DNA from 3 places in the Roseateles albus genome. Region 3 is predicted to be linked to each of the others. Evidence: predicted binding sites of a transcription regulator. Region 3 holds the regulator's gene; each other region holds the start of a gene.

The links. Region 3 encodes FNR, which switches genes on or off when oxygen is low (the NO sensors DNR and NnrR bind a similar motif). Its sites were predicted from a motif close to TTGATNNNNATCAA; they were not measured.
Region 1: a site for FNR is predicted at 4,009-4,022, ahead of PRZ03_RS11780 (TraR/DksA family transcriptional regulator). Genes of this name have one in related genera too.
Region 2: a site for FNR is predicted at 2,728-2,741, ahead of PRZ03_RS06725 (DUF2249 domain-containing protein). Genes of this name have one in related genera too.

What each region holds. Positions count from the first base shown of each region.
Region 1 is NZ_JAQQXT010000006.1:217,923-224,024, forward strand. Features, by position in the region: gene trhP (prephenate-dependent tRNA uridine(34) hydroxylase TrhP) at 1-32, shown strand, start outside; gene recG (ATP-dependent DNA helicase RecG) at 116-2,194, opposite strand; gene PRZ03_RS11770 (transporter substrate-binding domain-containing protein) at 2,371-3,117, shown strand; gene PRZ03_RS11775 (hypothetical protein) at 3,136-3,516, opposite strand; gene PRZ03_RS11780 (TraR/DksA family transcriptional regulator) at 3,553-3,957, opposite strand; gene queA (tRNA preQ1(34) S-adenosylmethionine ribosyltransferase-isomerase QueA) at 4,091-5,146, shown strand; gene PRZ03_RS11790 (amino acid aminotransferase) at 5,204-6,102, shown strand, end outside.
Region 2 is NZ_JAQQXT010000003.1:316,437-322,538, reverse strand. Features, by position in the region: gene PRZ03_RS06740 (Crp/Fnr family transcriptional regulator) at 1-479, shown strand, start outside; gene PRZ03_RS06735 (RrF2 family transcriptional regulator) at 528-1,046, opposite strand; gene PRZ03_RS06730 (NnrS family protein) at 1,093-2,304, opposite strand; gene PRZ03_RS06725 (DUF2249 domain-containing protein) at 2,342-2,650, opposite strand; gene PRZ03_RS06720 (helix-turn-helix transcriptional regulator) at 2,798-3,772, opposite strand; gene PRZ03_RS06715 (hypothetical protein) at 4,002-4,514, shown strand; gene PRZ03_RS06710 (GreA/GreB family elongation factor) at 4,614-5,096, opposite strand; gene PRZ03_RS06705 (hypothetical protein) at 5,340-5,564, opposite strand; tRNA gene PRZ03_RS06700 (tRNA-Pro) at 5,733-5,809, opposite strand; gene PRZ03_RS06695 (MerR family transcriptional regulator) at 5,823-6,102, opposite strand, start outside.
Region 3 is NZ_JAQQXT010000002.1:445,244-451,345, forward strand. Features, by position in the region: gene ccoO (cytochrome-c oxidase, cbb3-type subunit II) at 1-382, shown strand, start outside; gene PRZ03_RS04900 (cbb3-type cytochrome oxidase subunit 3) at 396-551, shown strand; gene ccoP (cytochrome-c oxidase, cbb3-type subunit III) at 548-1,462, shown strand; gene ccoG (cytochrome c oxidase accessory protein CcoG) at 1,495-2,973, shown strand; gene PRZ03_RS04915 (hypothetical protein) at 3,004-3,288, shown strand; gene PRZ03_RS04920 (hypothetical protein) at 3,324-3,605, shown strand; gene fnr (fumarate/nitrate reduction transcriptional regulator Fnr) at 3,615-4,349, opposite strand; gene hemN (oxygen-independent coproporphyrinogen III oxidase) at 4,529-5,959, shown strand; gene PRZ03_RS04935 (sulfite exporter TauE/SafE family protein) at 5,959-6,102, shown strand, end outside.

The DNA of each region.
Region 1 (6,102 bases), on a different contig from region 3:
AGGGCGCCTTGATCGCGCGGCTGCTGGCTTAGTCAGGCTGGCAGCCCGCGTGCTGCGAGGACGCTGCACGCCTTCGCAGGCAGCGTCAAGCCGCAGGCCTTGCCGGCTGTCCGGCTCAGGCCTTTAAAAACTCGGCTTTTGATCCTAACCACCGCTCAACTTGCCGCCTGGCCGCCTGCGGGTGCTTGTCCAATAACTGCGGTGCCAAGCGGCGCGCAGCTTGCAGCAGCACCGAGTCTTCCTGCAGGTCGGCAAAGCGCAAGAGCTCGGCGCCACTTTGGCGCGCACCCATGAACTCGCCGGGGCCGCGGATATCGAGGTCGCGCCTTGCGATCTCGAAGCCGTCATTGGTTTCGGCCATTGCCTTCAGGCGCGACTTGCCGGTGTCGGACAGCGGCCCGGTATAGAGCAGCACGCAAACACTCGCGACCGCGCCGCGCCCGACTCTGCCGCGCAGCTGGTGCAGCTGGCTGAGGCCAAAGCGTTCGGCATGTTCGATCACCATCAGGCTGGCGTTGGGCACATCGACGCCGACTTCGATCACCGTCGTTGCCACCAGCACGCTGATGCGCCCAGCCGTGAACTCGGCCATCACCGCCGCCTTGTCGGCGGGCGTCATGCGGCCATGCAGCAGGCCGACCACGTAACCGTCTAATGCAGCGGAAAGCTCGGCGTGCGTCTCGGTCGCATTGTTCAGGTCCAAGGTCTCTGATTCCTCAATCAGCGGACAGACCCAATAGACCTGCGCGGCCTTGTTGGCGACTTCATCGCGGATCTTCTCGATCACATTGAAGCGCTTGCTGTCGGCGAACACCTTGGTGACGATCGGTGTGCGCCCCGGCGGCAGCTCGTCGATGGTGGATACCGCCAGGTCGGCGAAATAGGTCATCGCCAGCGTGCGCGGAATCGGCGTGGCGCTCATCATCAAGAGATGCGGCTCCAAGTCCATTGAAGCGAGCTTCTTGCGCAACGCCAGGCGCTGCGCGACGCCGAAGCGATGTTGCTCGTCGATGATGGCCAGGCCCAGCTTGGCGAACTTCACCTTTTCCTCGATCACCGCGTGGGTGCCTATCACCAGTTGTGCAGAGCCATCTGCTGCCGCATCCAGCATCTTCTGCCTCGCCTTGCCCTTGATGCTGCCGGTCAGCCAAGCGACTTTGAGCCCCAACGGCTCCAGCCAGCCGACCAGCTTCTTGAAATGCTGCTCGGCCAGGATTTCGGTCGGCGCCATCAGCGCGCATTGCCAGCCCGCGTCGATGGCGCCGGCCGCTGCCAGCGCGGCCACCACCGTCTTGCCGGACCCAACGTCGCCCTGCAAGAGCCGGTGCATCGGTTGCCCCAGGGCCAGGTCTTGCGCGATCTCTTCGCTGACCCGCTGCTGCGCGCCGGTCAGGCCGAAGGGCAGCACCGCCAGCAACTGCTCGTGCATGCCGGCGCGTTTGGCTTTGAGGGCCGGTGCCTTCAATAGCGCCCGCTCGCGCTGCGCCTGCATCTGGCTGATCTGCTGGGCCAGCAACTCTTCGAACTTGAGGCGCTGCCAGGCCGGGTGGCTGTGGTCTTCCAGCGTCATCAGCCGCGCTTGCGGCGGCGGGTGGTGCAAGAAGTTCAAAGCGTCGCGCAGCGCGGGCAGGGTGGGCGGCACCACGCCCGCAGGCAGCAGCTCGTTCAGATCGGCACGACTCAGGCCCGAGGCGACCGCGCGGCGCAGATAGGCTTGCGGCAGGCCGTTGCTGGCCGGGTAGACCGGCGTCAGCGCCGTGGCCAATGCGGCACCTTCTACGACCGCCTTGAAGCTTGGGTGCACCATCTCGCGTCCAAAGAAGCCGTGGCGTAACTCGCCACGCACGCGGATGCGAGCGCCCACGGCCATGGTCTTCTGATGCGATGGGTAGAAATGGATGAAACGCAAAAGCAGCTCCGCACCGCTGTCGTCTGCCAGCTTGACCAACAAGACGCGCCGGCCGCGGGTCTCGATCCGGCACTCCAGCACCTCACCCTCGCACTGCACCGGCTCGCCTTCATGCCCTTGCGCCTCGGCAATCGGGGTGATGCGGGTCTCATCTTCATAGCGCATCGGGAGATGCAGGGCCAGGTCGATGTCGCGCAGCAGGCCGAGCTTCTCCATCGCCTTTTGCGGCGCGGACTTGGGCTTGTTGGTGGCGCTGCTGGATTCTTTTCTATCGGCCTCGGGCATGGGCGGCATTCTGCCTTGGCTTGGGTGATGGACTTCTTGCTGCCCGAAAACTGGCTACCATGGCGGTAAGCCATATTCATCGATAGGGGCACCCGTTGCAAAGGTACTTGATCGGATTTGCGCTTTGTCTGTCTGCTCTGAACTGCAGTGCCGGCGGCTCGTCCGTACGCATCGGCGTGACCAGTTCCATTCAACCCTTCACCTTGCCTGTGCAGGACTCCGGTCTGCTGGTGGACTTGCTGCGCGCCGCCTTCGCGGCCGAGTCCGTGGCCAGTAGCTTTCAATACATGCCGCCGCTGCGCTTGGTGCGCGAGTTTGAATTGGGCCGGATCGACATCTACACCAGCGCTAAGCCCAATAGCGGCCAGCCCGGCGTGCTCTCACATTGGCCGGTCACGACGTTTGGAAATCAAGCCATCACCTTGAAGGCCAAATTCCCTCGCCTAGATGGCATTGAAGCCATGACCAAGCTGCGCGTCGTGACATTCCAGAATGCCAAGCGTTTTCTGGGGCCTGAGTTTGCCGCGATGGCGGCCGCCAACAAGGACTACATCGAAGTTGCGGGCCATCTGCCGACGGCGATGCTGAGCCTGGACCGCGCCGATGTGATCGTGTCGCAACCGGACATCTTTCGCTTTTGGCTCCTGCATGACAAGGCCCGTCGCGACAAGCAGGCGGTGTTGAACGACTTTGCCTTTCACGACTTGTTCAATGCGAGCAATAAATACTGGTTCGCATTTCGCAGCGAGGCCTTGCGCGACCAGTTTGAGCGTGGCATCAAGGAGATCTACCAGAATGGCCAAGCCGAGGCCATCATCGATCGCTACGCCGTCGATTACGGCAGTTCGCGCGACTTTTTGATCGAGCTTGACTGCCGCTTCAAAAAAGTGCGGCCGGCAAACTGCCAAGCCGCTACGCCTTAGCTCCGTTAGTGATCTAACTCACATCGGCGACGGTGTCCCGGCCATGCGGTCGTACTTCAGGAAGTACTTTCTGGCCATGGCGATGAGCTGGTTCTCGGTGGGGTGGTCGACGGTCTCGTAGCCGACGATGTGCTTGGCGGTTTGCGGGCGGTGCTTGTCGGCGTAATGCTTGAAGTCGGCTTGGGCGGTGGAGGAGCCCACGACCAGCACTTCTTCAATGCCGTTCAGCGCGTCGCAAACTTCGCCGAAATATTCATGCTCGCTGCGCACGGCGCTGCCATGTTGTTTGGTGTGGTGGCTGTGCGCCTTGACCTTTTCGGCCTGCACATGGGCTTCGTCAAATTGCAGGACTTTGGCGCTTTGGTGATCGAGCCATACGACGGCGTGAAACATTGTCATTTGCTTACCTTTGAAGGGTTGAGAAAGAGAAAAGAGTCAGAGTTTGTTGTGGACAGCGGCGCCGCCATGACTGCGTTCGTCGGCGGTTTGGCAGTTGATGCAGCGCAAGGCCTGGGGGTTGGCCTTCAAGCGGTCGAAGGCGATCGCCTCGCCGCAGTCGCCGCAGCGGCCGAACTCGGGGCTGCGCAGGCGTTGCAAGGCTTCGTTGACTTGACGCAGGGCCTCAAGATTGGCGTCGCTGCGTGCCAAGTCCACTTCTCGGTCGGCGGCATGGGCTTGTTCGCCATCGCCGTCTTGCAGCAACTGCTCGCGCGCATGCTCGACGCGGCCCTGTGCACCGAGCTGGGTTTGCAGCTCTTGCTCCAAAGAGCGCTGGCGCTGCAGCAAACCTGCTTCGATCAGCGCGCGCTGGCCGGGGGTGAGGTCTTGGGAATGAGTCATTGAATGCTTAGCTCCTTGGACAAATAGTCGCACCGAGGCGTTCCCGAGTACTTGACTTGCGTCAAACGCGAGCATGGGAAAATGCAAATCCAGTTTTCTGTTTGGCACGGGTCCGTCCGGCCCTCAACATCACATGCAATCCACACCTGTTTTCGTTCACAGCGTCAGCGACTTTGATTTCGAATTGCCGCCCGAGCTGATTGCCCAGCATCCTGCGCCCGAGCGCAGCGGCTCCCGCCTTTTGGACGGCCGCAGCCAGCCGCCGGTGGACCGCGTTTTTTACGAGTTACCTGAACTGTTGATGGCCGGCGATTTGCTGGTCTTCAACAACACCAAGGTGATCAAGGCGCGTCTGTATGGCGCCAAGATGTCTGGCGGCTCGGTGGAAGCCTTGATCGAGCGAGTCCTCCCTGGCACTTTGGAGGTTTGGGCGCATGTGCGCGCCAGCAAGAGCCCCAAGCCCGGCAGCTTTGTGCGCTTCAATGATGCATTTGACGCCGAGGTGCTGGGCCGCTGTGGCCCTGACAACGGGATGTTCCATCTGCGCTTTCCCAGCGACCCGTTTGCGCTGCTGGAGCAGCATGGCCATGTGCCGCTGCCGCCTTATATCGAGCATGCCGATGAGGCCGATGATGTGCGGCGTTACCAAACGGTGTTCGCCAAGGAGCCGGGTGCCGTGGCGGCCCCGACCGCTGCCTTGCATTTTGATGAGGCCTTGCTGGCCCGCTTGACTGAGCGCGGCGTGGCCACCGCGCATGTCACGCTGCATGTCGGCGCCGGCACCTTTCAGCCGGTGCGGGTGGAAAAGCTCGATGACCACAAGATGCATAGCGAGTGGTTTGAGGTGACGCCAGAAACGGTGGCTGCGATCACTGCGTGCAAGGCGCGCGGCGGTCGGGTCGTGGCCGTGGGCACGACCACGCTGCGGGCGCTGGAGTCGGCGGCTGTGGGCGGTGAGCTTCAGGCCGGCGCACGCGAGACCGATATTTTCATCACGCCCGGCTTTCAGTTTCGCGTCGTCGACCGGCTCGTCACCAACTTCCATCTGCCCAAAAGCACGCTGATGATGTTGGTCAGCGCCTTTGCGGGCTACGAGCCCATCATGGCGCTTTACCGCCAGGCCATCGCCGCCAAATATCGCTTTTTCAGCTATGGCGACGCGATGCTGCTGGAGCGGCAAGATCGGTAAACGCAAGCCCCGCGATAATGTTTCCAGTTTCGACCCACTTTGCTTGGAGCCCTGACCATGTTTCACCACGTTGACGCCTACGCCGGCGACCCTATCCTGAGCCTCAACGAGGCTTTCCAGAAAGACACCCGCGCGGGCAAGATCAATCTGTCGATCGGTATTTACTTCGACGACAACGGCAAGATCCCGATGCTGGATTCGGTCCGCAAGGCGGAGTTGCAAGTGGTGGCCGAGGCCGGTGCGCGGCCTTATCTGCCTATGGAAGGCGCGGCCAATTTCCGTAGCGCCGTGCAAAAGCTCTTGTTTGGCGAAGGCAACCCTGTGCTGGAGCGCACGGTGACGATACAGAGCGTCGGCTCCAGCGGCGGCCTCAAGGTAGGCGCCGATTTCATCAAGCGCTATTTCCCCGACAGCGCGATCTATGTGTCCGACCCGACCTGGGACAACCACCGTGCGGTGTTTGAAGGCTCCGGCATTGAGGTCAAGACCTACCCTTATTACGACGCGGCCACCGGCGGCGTGCGTTTTGCCGATATGTTGGCCGCCATCAAGGCACTGCCGGCCAAGAGCGTGGTCTTGATGCACGCTTGCTGCCACAACCCGACCGGCGTGGACCTGAGCCCGCTGCAGTGGGATGAGCTGATCCCGGTCTTGAAAGAGCGCGACCTGCTGCCCTTCCTGGACCTGGCTTACCAAGGTTATGGTGACGGCATCGATGAGGACGCGTTCGCGATCCGCGCCATGGCCGACGCCGGCCTGAGCTTCTTCGTCGCCAACAGCTTCTCCAAGAGCATGAGCTTGTATGGCGAGCGTTGCGGTGCGCTGAGCGTGGTTTGCCCGGACGCCGCTCAGGCGGTCAATGTGCTGGGTCAGCTGAAGTTCCTGATCCGCCGCAACTACTCCAACCCGCCCATGCATGGTGGCCAGCTGGTCGCACGCGTGCTGAGCGACCCGGC
Region 2 (6,102 bases), on a different contig from region 3:
ACCCCAAAGCGGTCTGGCGCCAAGGGCGCGCGCTGCAGCCAGGCCAGTGGATAGATCTGGCGAGCGCGTGGCCGCAAGCCCCTTTCCCCGAAACCGCGCTGGCGCTGACGCCGGTGCTGGCGCATGAGTTCCCGGCGCAGGCCGTGCTGGCCCTGTGCGCGGCCCATCCCTTGCTGCTCAAGGTGCTGCTGGCAAGCCTGGGCAGCAGCGCCTGCGAGGCGATGGCATCCCGTCAGGCCATGAGCACGCAGGACTTTCCCACCCGTTTGGCCGAATGGCTACTCAATGAGCTCAGGCTCAATGGCCAGGGTGACTGCCTGAACCTGGGCCTGCTCAAGCGCGATCTGGCGGCTCAGCTGGGCGTCACCCCCGAGACGCTGTCGCGGACCCTGCGCTTGTTCCAGCAACAGGGCCTGATCGTCATGAAACATCGCGAGCTGCGTATTCTTGCGCCCGCCGGGCTGGCTGCGCTGCGCTAGCAGCAGCGCGTGGGCCGCTGCGCAAAGGTCGCGCCCACTCGAATAGGTTCAGGCCGGATCACGGGGCTTTCTGATGCGCCGGCTGACGAGGGGCGGGATCGGAGCTTTGATCATGGTTTGAGGAAGGCCCAGCATCACGGCTCGCGCTGGGCCGGCCGCGCCGGCATTGGGGGCGCTGAGGAGATCGGCCAGGGTGTAGCGGTCCAACTGTTCCAAAAAGGCCGCCAAGGCGTCGTTGAAGATGCCGGTGAGGCGACAGCGCCCGGTCAGGCCACAGGCATTGCCTTGGCCCAGGCATTCCACCAAATAGAAATCGGGCTCGATCGCCCGCACCAATTCGCCCAGCATGATCTCTGCCGGCGCCAGGGCCAGGCGCATGCCGCCGCCCTTGCCGCGCACCGTGGTGATCCAGCCGCCCAGCCCGAGCTGGTGAGTGATCTTGGTCAGATGGGCTTCGGAGATGTCATAGGCCTGGGCGATCTCGGCCGTTGTGCAGAGCCGCTCGGGATGCTGGCCGAGATAAATCAACATGCGCAGCGCATAGTCGGTCATGGTGGTCAGGCGCATGAGGCCTCCTTCGGCTGTATTTGAAAATGGGGGCGGGAATGGCGTCTTAGCCCGGCAGGCCGTCGACACGTGGGCGCAGCAGCATAGGCCCATAACGCCACAAATACAGAACAAAAGCCAAGGCCCACAGCGCCGCCGACAGCCAGACCGCCTGCATCAAGGCGGCCGGCATCAGCAGCGGCACAAACACGCGCACAAGCGCTGCGCCCAGCATGGCCAGATAGGCCAGCGTCTCGACCGGCCCGGCCTTCAAGGGCCGCCCCGTGTGACCCAGCGCGGTGCGCGTGATCATGCCAAGCGTCATCAAGCCGATCAGACCAATGGTTAGCGCATGGGTGGCCGCGCTAGCGGGCAGCCAGTCCAGCGCGGCCGCCGAACGCAAGCCCAGATGCAGCAGCAGCCAGGCATAGGCCGCGTGCAGAACCCAAACCAAGGGGTTGCCCAGCGTCTTCCAAGGCTGCCACAGCGCAAAGCGCCAGCCATGCGCGAGCAGCGCCGGCAGCAGGGCCAACAGCAGCAGCGGGCCGCTCAGGCCCAGCGCGTCAAAAGCCAGCAGCAGCAAGACGCTTCCCAGGGCGGTGCGCTCCACGCGGGGGTCACGGCGCGCATTCATGCCGGGCACGCCGTTATTGGAGAACATGGGCAGCACGCGCCCGGCCATCACCGCAATCATGAACAACAGCACATCCAGGCCAAGCATCAGCCCCAAACCTTGAGCCAGCGAAACCGGCCAACCCAGCCAGCCCAAATGCGTCAGGTGCAGAACAGCCGAGGCCGCCCCCATCGCCAGCAGCAGCCCGACAAAAAAGTAATTGCGCCGATTGCCTCCCGCAGACAAGGCTCGCCACAAGCCCCAGGCTGCTGCCCAAGGCACGGCCAGGTTGACCAGCAGCGAAGCCTCCAGCCAAGGCGTCAACACCAGCACGCGCGCGAGTACCCAAAGCGCCGCCAAAGCCATCAAGGGCCGGCCCGTGGGCGTCGCCTGGCCCGACCAGTTACGCCCGGCCGTGAACAGAAAACCGATCACGATGGCCAGCGCGTAACCGAACACCATCTCATGGGCATGCCAGGCGGCGCCGCGCAAGCCGCCCTTGCTCAGCAGGCCGCTGAACTGCAAGGCCCACAAGGGCACCGACAGCAAAGCAAGGCTCGCCGCCAGCAAATAGAAGGGTCGAAAGCCCAGGTCCCAGAGCGCCAAGCCCTCGCCCGGCCGGCGCCGCCGCAGCGGCTCTTGCAGTTGTACGAAAACATGGCCCATGGCGGTCTCCAGCCTTGACGGTCGCTTTGACGTTCGATCAGTTCGCGCCGCTGCAGCAGCCGCAGCAGCTCTTGGCCGCCGGGCGACGCGCTATGCGCACGCGCCACAGCTGCGGGCCGGCTTCCAGGGTCTCCCAATCGAACTGACCCGGCCATTGGGCCTGAAACTGCTGCTTCAATGGCAGAGGTTCATGGTCGCTGTGCAGCTCGAAGCTGGCACCCGGCGCCAGGCTGTCGAACTGCTGAAAGATCAAACCATGGCGCTGCTGCGTTGGAATCAGACGCACATCGATGACGGCGGGGGATGCAAATGAGTTGCTCAGGGCGCTGGCGGCGGAGGTGTTCATGCGGGCAATCCTTTAAGTTCTATTTTGCATGCAACTTATTATGCAGACTCCTCGAGTTTAAAGCAATATCTGAAATATAGATTTAAATCACTGCCGAGCTTCAAAGGCGCAGGCTGCAGCGCTCTCGCCTGCGCCGCTGCCCTGGCCTCATTGGTACAAGGCCGCCGCCTCGGCCAACTGCTTGGCCACCTCGGCGATCAGGCTTGCCGGCGCCAGCACCTTGACCTGATTGCCATGGCGAAGGATGTCCATCACGATCTCGGTCTCGTGAACAAAGGGGATCTTGAGCTCGTAGCTGCCGTCGTTCAACCAGGCCCCCTGCTGCTCTGCATGCCACTCCTCGCGGCTGACCCATTGCGCGGCCTTCTCCTGGAACACCAACGTGGCCCATTGCCGCTTCTCGCCTGCGAAGATGCCAAAACCGCCGTCCATCTCGGCCTGTATCTGCTTGAGCGAAATCTCCTTGGCCTTGATATCCAAGGTCGTGGCCGTCTCGATCGCATCCAGAGCAAAGCGCAAGACCTGGTTGCGCGAGTGGCACCAGGCGTCCAAATACCAGGTGTTGCGGTAGTGGACCAGGCGCTGAGGTGAGACATCCCGCTCGCTGACCGTGGCGCGGCCGCGCGTCAGATAACGCAGATGCAAGCGCTGACGCTTCAACAACGCCTCGCCGACCATCTCGAAAAACTGCGTCGGCACCGGGCGTTTGGCCGGACTGATGATCTTGATGCGCTTGAGTAGCCCCTTGGCGTCGGCCTCGCCCGGCGCCAGCAGGCCGTGAATGCGATCCAGCAAAGGCGCCAGGTGCCGGCTGATGACGCCCTCGGAGCCCAGCTCACTCAGCATCTGATGCGCCATCAACAGCGAATACAACTCGCGCTCGCTGAACCACAAGCCCGGCAGCTCATGCTTTTCTTGCCCGCGGTAGCCCGCGCCAAAGCCGTAACCGCCGTCCATGCGGCTGTACTCGATCGGCGCGCCGAGTTGGTCACGCAAGTACTCCAGGTCGCGCTTGAGCGTGGCGGCCGACACCTCCAACTCGTCCCTCATCTCCTGAAAACTCACATGACCGCGATTGCGGATCAGCATTTCGATCTTGTAGACGCGAGCGGTTTTTGACATGGCGGCTTAGGCAGAGTTTTTGCAGAGATTTTGGAGGGAGCAGACGCTCACGACTTGAGCCCGTCGGACTGTAGCCGGCAAACGTGACCGAGCGACGCTGATCAATCGAGCAAACGATGGGCTAGCTCGTTATTTGAGCTTCTGGGTCCGCATCATTGCTCCCAAGAAGGCCGCGATCCGCCTCCTATCTTTTTGCTTCTTTTTTTGCATCACCCGGGAGAACACACACATGATGATGACGACGTCAAATCTTGCGACCGCTTTGGTGCAAAGCCTCAAAGACAAAAGAAGCGGCGATGACGACAGCGACTGCCCTCACGGAGTCAGCCCGTTTGACTTCAAGCCAGCAGCACCGCCGGCCAGCTTGACGCAGCTTTGCCAGGCCGTTGCCGAGCACCTGGAATATGGTGGTCAGGTCTATGGGCTGGCTTCGCATTGCCAGGCGCTGAGCGTGCACCCCGAAGTCAGCCAGGCCTTTTGGCGCCTGCGCCAATTGGTCAAAAGCCCCGGCGTGATGTGGTTGCTGCTGGCCGACTGGATAAATCGGCGCAGTCCGCCGCCCCAGAACAAGCTCGATGAACAAACGGTCTCGGACGTCTTGCAGCCCCACCTGCAATGCCTGGACCCGGCGCTGATCGACGACGCCGGCCGGCTCTTCGAACGCCTGCTGGGCGCCTATGGCAACGACGGCTGGACGGCGGCGCGGCTGCAGCGCCTGCTGCGATCGATTCGTTCCCGCTGACGCGACATGGGGCAGCAATGTCCTTGAGGGCTGCGCAGAGCGTCCTACGGGGGCATCGTGATCTATCTCCGATCTAATCGGAGTGAGCCCGCTTGCGGCTTACTGAACCCGCAGCACATCGAACTGCTGCCGAACTGCAGCGACCTGAATCGAGACCTCATCACCCTCGCATTTACCCAACAGAACCCTGCCCAGCGGGGCTTCGCTGCTGATGACCTGCACGAACTGAGTGCCGCTGAGCAACTTCATGCTGCCCCCATCCGGGCCGAGAAAAAGCTGTTGCTGGCTATCGTCGGCGTCGACCAGGCAAACCAACGCGCCAAGCTGAATACCTTTGCTGGCGTCGTAGGGGCGCGGGCGAAACTGGCGCCAATTGATCATCGCCTGGCGGATGGCTTCGGCGCGGCGAGCTTGGCCGGTGGCCAGATAGGCGGCTTCAAGACCCAATGTGTCGTACTTGTTTTCGGCGATGTTTTCTTCGTGAGTCGCCGTTTCATGAGCCGCCCGCGCAGCCTGTTCGACTTGCAGCAGGTCTTCGGCGAGTTTTTCCAGCACCCGCTGCTGCAGCAAGAATTTGTCCATGATGAAAGATAGGCGTCTCGAGCAAGCGGGAGGTCGAGTCTTGATTATGAAGGGCTCCACCAGCTTTCGACACTGCCTTTGCCTGTAGGTTAACTTCAGTTAGGGGCACTGAGCTGGCTTCAGTGCCGGCCATCCAAACTTCCGACGCGAACATGTAGAAATGGATTGAAGAGACCTGAACGTTCCTATCCACTTCTTTTCATCTAGACGCAAGCTTCTGCGCAACGCCGGCCTATGTGCAGGCTAAGCCCGGAGCAGGGAACGCAAACGCGCAATCGTGACCTCCACCGGCGCATCGCGCGAAACTTCCAGGCCCAAGTCGCGTGCGATCTGGTTCACCTTGGCCGGATACAGCGGGATGCCCCCAGCATCGATGGCAGCAATCAAGGCCCGGGCGCGCTCATGCTCAGGGCGGACGGGGCGCTGGGTGAGCAGGCGGCGCAGAGGTGAAGGCTTTATGGGTGGCATTTGCGCTGCGATGGTAAACCCTTCCCCGATGGCCAAGCTAAACCATCGCACTTTTGCCCGCCCACCAAGCCAGCTTTTACATAGTCACAAACGCAGCGTTCAGACCCCAGAAAGCCGAAAGGGCTAGCCCATTGCTGAGCTAACCCTTTGATTCCAAACTTATTCACATGGTCGGAACGGCAGGATTCGAACCTGCGACCCCTTGTCCCCCAGACAAGTGCGCTACCAGGCTGCGCTACGCCCCGACTAAGCCTTCCATTATAGGGCAAATTTTACGTCCGAAGAAAGAAGAAGCTCTCGAATTGAAATTAACTCGCCTCGAACTTGATCGAGAGATAACTTCACAGGCGAGCAGGCTGGCTGACCCAGCAATGCCCGCTCATCACCGATCTCGTCCTCACCCGCCCCCGCGGCCTCGAGTACAGTGGGAAACGACAACGATCCGGCGACTGCGCTCAGGCGCACTTCGTCCTCGGTCAACGGCGAGTTGCCTTCAATCAATTGATTGCGGGCCCCGCTGATGGTGAAACCTTGGTCA
Region 3 (6,102 bases):
TCCCTTCCGTTCGGAGACGCTGCGCTACGGTCACTTTTCGACCGCCGGTGAGTTCGTCTATGACCACCCCTTCCAGTGGGGCAGCAAGCGCACAGGCCCCGATCTGCACCGGGTCGGTGGCAAGTACAGCGACGAATGGCATCGCATTCACATGACCAACCCGCGCGACTTGGTGCCTGAATCCAATATGCCGGCTTACCCCTGGTTGGCCAAGAATATGTTGGATCCGGCCGAGCTGGCGCCCAAGATGCGTGCATTACGCGTTGTCGGCGTCCCTTACACGGACCCGGAAATTGCAGAAGCCGCCGAAGCCGTCAAGGGCCGCAGCGAGTTGGACGCAGTGATTTCTTACCTGCAGGTGCTCGGCACTGCGCTGAAGTGAAAGGTTGATTGCTATGGATATCAATACTTTGCGCGCGGCAGTGACGGTGTTTTCGCTGCTGGTGTTTCTTTGTATCGTGGGCTGGGCTTATGCCGGCCGCAACAAGGCAAGCTTTGAAGAGCAGGGCATGTTGCCGCTGGGTGAAGATGGTAATGGGAGGCCGCAATGAGTGATTTTTTCCATGATGGCTGGTCCATATTCGTCGCCGCCGGCACGATTCTGGGCTTGGTTTTTTGCATCTTTTTGCTCTTCATCGCCAGCCGCCGCAAGGTCATGGCTGACGACAACAGCACGGGCCATGTCTGGGACGAAGACCTCATCGAGCTGAACAATCCGCTGCCGCGCTGGTGGGCGATTCTGTTCGTGCTGACGGTGGTGTTCGCCGGCATCTACTTGGCCATGTATCCCGGCCTGGGTAGCAAGCCTGGTTCGCTGGGTTGGACCAGTGAAGGCCAGTACCGCCAAGAGCAAGAGGCTGCCAACAAGGCGATGGCCACTTTGTTCGCGAAGTTCCAGGGCAAGCCGGTCGAGGTCTTGGCACAAGACCCGGTGGCGATGGGTATCGGTGAGCGTTTGTTCGCCAATAACTGCGCCGGTTGCCACGGCTCCGACGGCAAGGGCAGCAAGGGTTTCCCCAACCTGACCGACACCGACTGGATCTACGGCGGCAGTCACGAGACCATCACCCAGACCATCACCAACGGTCGCATCGGCATGATGCCTCCGATGGCCGCTGCAGTCGGTACGCCTGAGGACGTCCGCAATCTCGCCAATTATGTGCTGAGCCTTTCCGGCAGTGCCCATAACGCGATCGCTGCACAGATGGGGCGCACCAAGTTCGGTGTCTGCGCGGCCTGCCACGGTGCGGACGGCAAAGGCAACCAAGCAATTGGCGCGCCTAACCTGACCGACAAGGTGTGGCTGCATGGCTGGGGTGAAGAGGCAGTGATCAGCATGATCAACAACGGCAAGACCAATGTCATGCCCGCGCAGTCCACTCGCCTGAGCCCAGAGCAGATCCACATCGTGGGCGCTTATGTGTGGGGCATGTCGAGCAATGTGGCCGCTGCGGCCAAATGAAGTCTGAGAAGTAAGCTTCACCCAAGGTAGGCATGAGCGCAGAGTCGGACAAGAGTCAGAGCAAGACCCCACAGCCTGCCTCGGCAGGCAAGGGTAGCCAGACGGTCATCGAGATCGTTTCTCTCTACCAGTCACAGAGCAAGATCTATCCGCGCTCAGTCAGCGGCCTGTTTGCGCGCTGGCGTTGGGGCTTGGTCTGGTTCACCCAGCTCTTGTTCTACGGCCTGCCTTGGTTGCAGTGGAATGACCGCCAAGCGGTCTTGTTTGACTTGGCCACCCGCCGGTTTTACATCGGCGGCTTGGTGCTTTACCCGCAGGATTTCATCTACCTGACGGGGCTGCTGATGGTGTCGGCCTACGCCTTGTTCTTGTTCACGGCGGTGGCCGGGCGACTGTGGTGCGGGTTTGCTTGTCCGCAGACGGTCTACACCGAAATCTTCATGTGGATCGAGCGACAGTTTGAGGGCGATCGTCAAGCGCGAATCAAGCTCGATGCCCAACCTTGGGGTTTCAACAAGCTATGGCGCAAGAGCGCCACCCAACTCAGCTGGATTGCGCTCGGCCTGTGGACGGGCTTCAGCTTTGTCGGCTATTTCACACCGATCAAGCAGCTGTGGGCCGAGGCTTTTACGCTTGGCTTCGGGCCCTGGGAGTGGTTCTGGGTCTTGTTCTATGGTTTTGCCACCTATGGCAATGCGGGCTATATGCGTGAGCAGGTCTGCAAGTACATGTGCCCCTATGCGCGCTTCCAAAGCGCCATGTTTGACAAAGATACGCTGATCATCAGCTACGACGCCGAGCGCGGCGAGCCACGCGGTTCGCGCGGCAAGAAGGTCGACGCCAAAGCTGCCGGCCTGGGTTCCTGCATCGATTGCACCTTGTGCGTTCAGGTCTGCCCAACCGGCATTGATATCCGTAAAGGCCTGCAATACGAGTGCATTGGTTGCGCGGCCTGCATCGACGTCTGCGACGGCGTGATGGACAAAATGGATTACCCGCGCGGGCTGATTCGCTACGACACCGAGAACGGGCTGAACCAACACCTGAGTCCGGCCCAAAAGCTGCGCCGGGTGTTCCGTCCGCGTGTGGTGATTTACACGGTTGTTTTAGTGGTTTTGTGCTCGGCCTTGCTGGGCAGTCTTTTGTTCCTGCGCAGCCCCGTCAAACTCGATGTGGTGCGCGACCGCGGCGTGATGGCGCGTTTGGTCGAGGACGGTTTCATTGAAAACCTGTACCGCCTGCAGGTGATGAACACCACCGAGCAGCCACAGGACTTCACGGTGGCGGTCACGGGTATGACGGGCGTGGCTTTGGCTCAGCCGGTTGCGCTCACAGTGGGTGCAGCCGAAGCGCGCTGGGTGTCTGTGGCGGTGCGTGTGCCGCCGGAAGTGGCCGCGCAGGCCGGTGCTGGCGCTCACCCGATCCAGTTCCAGTTGATGCGCCCACAGCAAGCGGGCAAGGAGCCGGTTCAGGCTTCAATCGAAAAATCAACGTTTGTGGTGCCGCGCTGATGCGCAGCCGCCCAGCTTTGGAAAAGAATCATGACTGAGCATCAAAATATCAATTCGCCCGCTTCATCGTCTTCATTGAGCTCAACTTCGGCCACTGCCGCCGCTGTTGTAGCGCCCGAGGCGACGCGCCCTTGGTGGCGAGAGCCGGTGATGTGGTGGGTGGTGGGCGGCCCGTCCTTGGTCGTGGTGGCGAGTTTCATCACCCTTGGCTTGGCGCTGCGCTATCCCGATCCCGTGCTGCAAGAGCAGGCGTCTGCCAAAGCCATGCAGCCTGCGAAAGAGGCTCGCAATCACGCCGCGACAGGTGGGAAATGAGCGATTCGCCCACCCCAGCTTCAGACTCGAGCCCAGTGCCAACTGATCGTTCGACCCTGGGCCGGGTCGCGATGGCGGTGGTGTGGCCCTCGTTCTTGATGGCCGGGGTGCTGACGGCACTGGTGTTTGCGCTGGTCGATCCGGGTGATCTGACCTGGTTTGGCGGCGCGCCGGTCGAGTTGCCGCGCCAAGCGGTCTATACCCTGGGATTTTTGCTGTTCTGGCTGATCATCAGCCTAGCGGCCAGTTTGAGCGTGCTGATGGCCACTTTGCCGGAGCTGCCGCAGGACCGGCACCCGCGCGCCTGGCCCCGCTGAGTTTGCGTCTTAGCAGGTGGTGCTATTGACCAAGCGCTGCAAGCCGGCTTGGTCGAGGATGCGCAACTGGCGCTGTTTGACTTCCAGCAAACCGTCGTCCTGGAACTTCGAGAAAGTCCGGCTGACCGTCTCGAGCTTCAAGCCCAGGTAGCTGCCGATTTCTTCGCGTGTCATGCGCAGCACCAAGGCGGCAGCGGAGAAGCCGCGCGCTTGCAGGCGCTGGGTCAGGTTCAGCAAAAAAGCGGCCAGCCGTTCTTCGGCCCGCATGCTGCCCAGCAGCAGCATCACGCCGTGATCGCGCACGATCTCGCGGCTCATGATTTTGTGGAACTGGCGCTGCAAGTCGGTGAATTCGCGCGACAACTCTTCCAGTTGCTCGTAGGGGATCACGCAGACCGAAGAATCCTCCAGCGCTACCGCGTCGCAGCTGTGGCGGTCGGTGCTGATGCCGTCCAAGCCCAGCAACTCGCCGGCCATTTGAAAGCCGGTGACTTGGTCTCGGCCGTCCTCTGAGGTGACGCAGGTTTTGAAAAAGCCTGTGCGTACAGCGTACAAAGACAGAAAACTGTCGCCGCTGCGAAACAAAGTATCGCCGCGTCCGACTTGGCGGCGCGTCGCGACCAGCTTGTCAAGTTGCTCCAAATCGCCCGACGACAGGCCCACCGGCAGGCACAGCTCGCGCAAATTGCAACTCGAGCAGGCAACCTTCAGGGGTTCGATTTTGATCGGGATGGTGGCGTTCATTTGGCTCTTTTCAACTGACGCGCCGCCGTAACAGCGGGGCGGCGAATCTTTGGGGAAAGTGGCTCCCGAGATCATCAGCCTGATGTATCTCAAGAACTGCTGCATTGTTGGCCTCACCAAGCAGCTTAAGCTTGATCTTGATCAAGCGGTGAAAGCAAACTCTTGGCAAAGTATGCGCCATGGTACAGATCATTCACGCTAGCCCCGCCTTGGGTTCCGTCCAAGCCTCGGACAGTATCAGCGAAGAGCTGTTGCGCCGCTTCGATGTCTCAGGGCCGCGCTACACCTCTTACCCGACCGCAGACCGGTTTGTCGAAGCCTTTTCGGCCGATCAGTACACGCAGGCCTTGCAGCAAAGAGCAGGTGGCTCCTTGGGCAGTGCCTCGCCTTTGTCGCTGTACATCCACATTCCGTTTTGCGAATCGGTCTGCTACTACTGTGCTTGCAATAAGGTCATCACCAAGCACCATGACAAGGCGGTCGAGTACCTGCAGGCCTTGGTCACCGAGATGGATCTGACGCTCGCCCATCTGGGGCGCGGAGCGGCGGTGTCGCAACTGCATTTGGGCGGCGGCTCACCGACCTTTTTGAGCGACGCCGAGTTGAGCCAGTTGATGCTCGCACTGCGCGAGCGTTTTCGTGTGGCGCCTGGGGCCGAAGTCTCGATCGAAGTGGATCCCCGCACGGTCACCAAGGACCGGCTCAAACATCTGCGTGAACTGGGCTTCAACCGACTCAGCTTTGGCGTGCAGGACTTTGACGCGGCGGTACAAAAAGCCGTGCACCGAGAGCAGAGCTACGAGAGTGTCGAGGCCTTGATGATCGCCTCGCGCGAACTGGGTTTCGAGTCCACCAATGTCGATTTGATTTACGGTCTGCCGCTGCAGACGCCGGACTCGTTTGCTCGCACGATTGCTCAAGTTGGCGCCTTGAAGCCGGATCGCATCGCGCTCTATGGCTACGCCCATCTGCCGCAGCGCTTCAAGCCGCAGCGCCGCATCGACACGGCCCAACTGCCGCCGGCCGGTGACAAGGTTGCGATGTTGGCGGGGGCCATCGCCGGCTTCCAAAGCCATGGCTACAGCTATATCGGCATGGATCACTTCGCCTTGGCCACCGATTCCTTGGCTGTGGCCAAGCGGCAAGGGCGCCTACACCGCAACTTCCAGGGCTATAGCACTCAGCCTGATTGCGATCTGGTGGCACTGGGAGTGTCGGCGATCGGCCGTGTCGGTGCTTGTTATAGCCAGAACGCGAAGACGCTGGACGAGTACTACGACGCGCTGCGCCAAGGCCAGTTGCCTATCGTGCGCGGCTTGGCCCTGAGTCGTGACGACATCGTCCGGCGTGCGGTCATCATGGCCTTGATGTGCCAGGGCAGGCTGGAGTTTGAGTCGATCGAGTTGTCGCACTTGGTTGATATGCGGGCCTATTTCAAGCCCGAGTTGGAGCGCATGGCTGAGTTGGCCGAACAAGGCCTGGTGACGCTGGAGCCGGGTGCGATTCAAGTCACGCCAATGGGTTGGTATTTTGTGCGCGCGGTCGCCATGGTGTTTGACCGTTATCTGCAAGCCGACCGGAGCCGCGAGAGATTCTCTAGAATCATTTGATGCTTGATGTCGCTTTAGCCGGTTCGGCCCTGCTGATGGGGCTGGCCGGCACTCCCCATTGTCTGGCCATGTGCGGCGGCGCCAGCACTGCTATTGCGGGCCCCTCACGTTCGGCCATGCTCGGCTTTCAGCTCGGGCGTTTG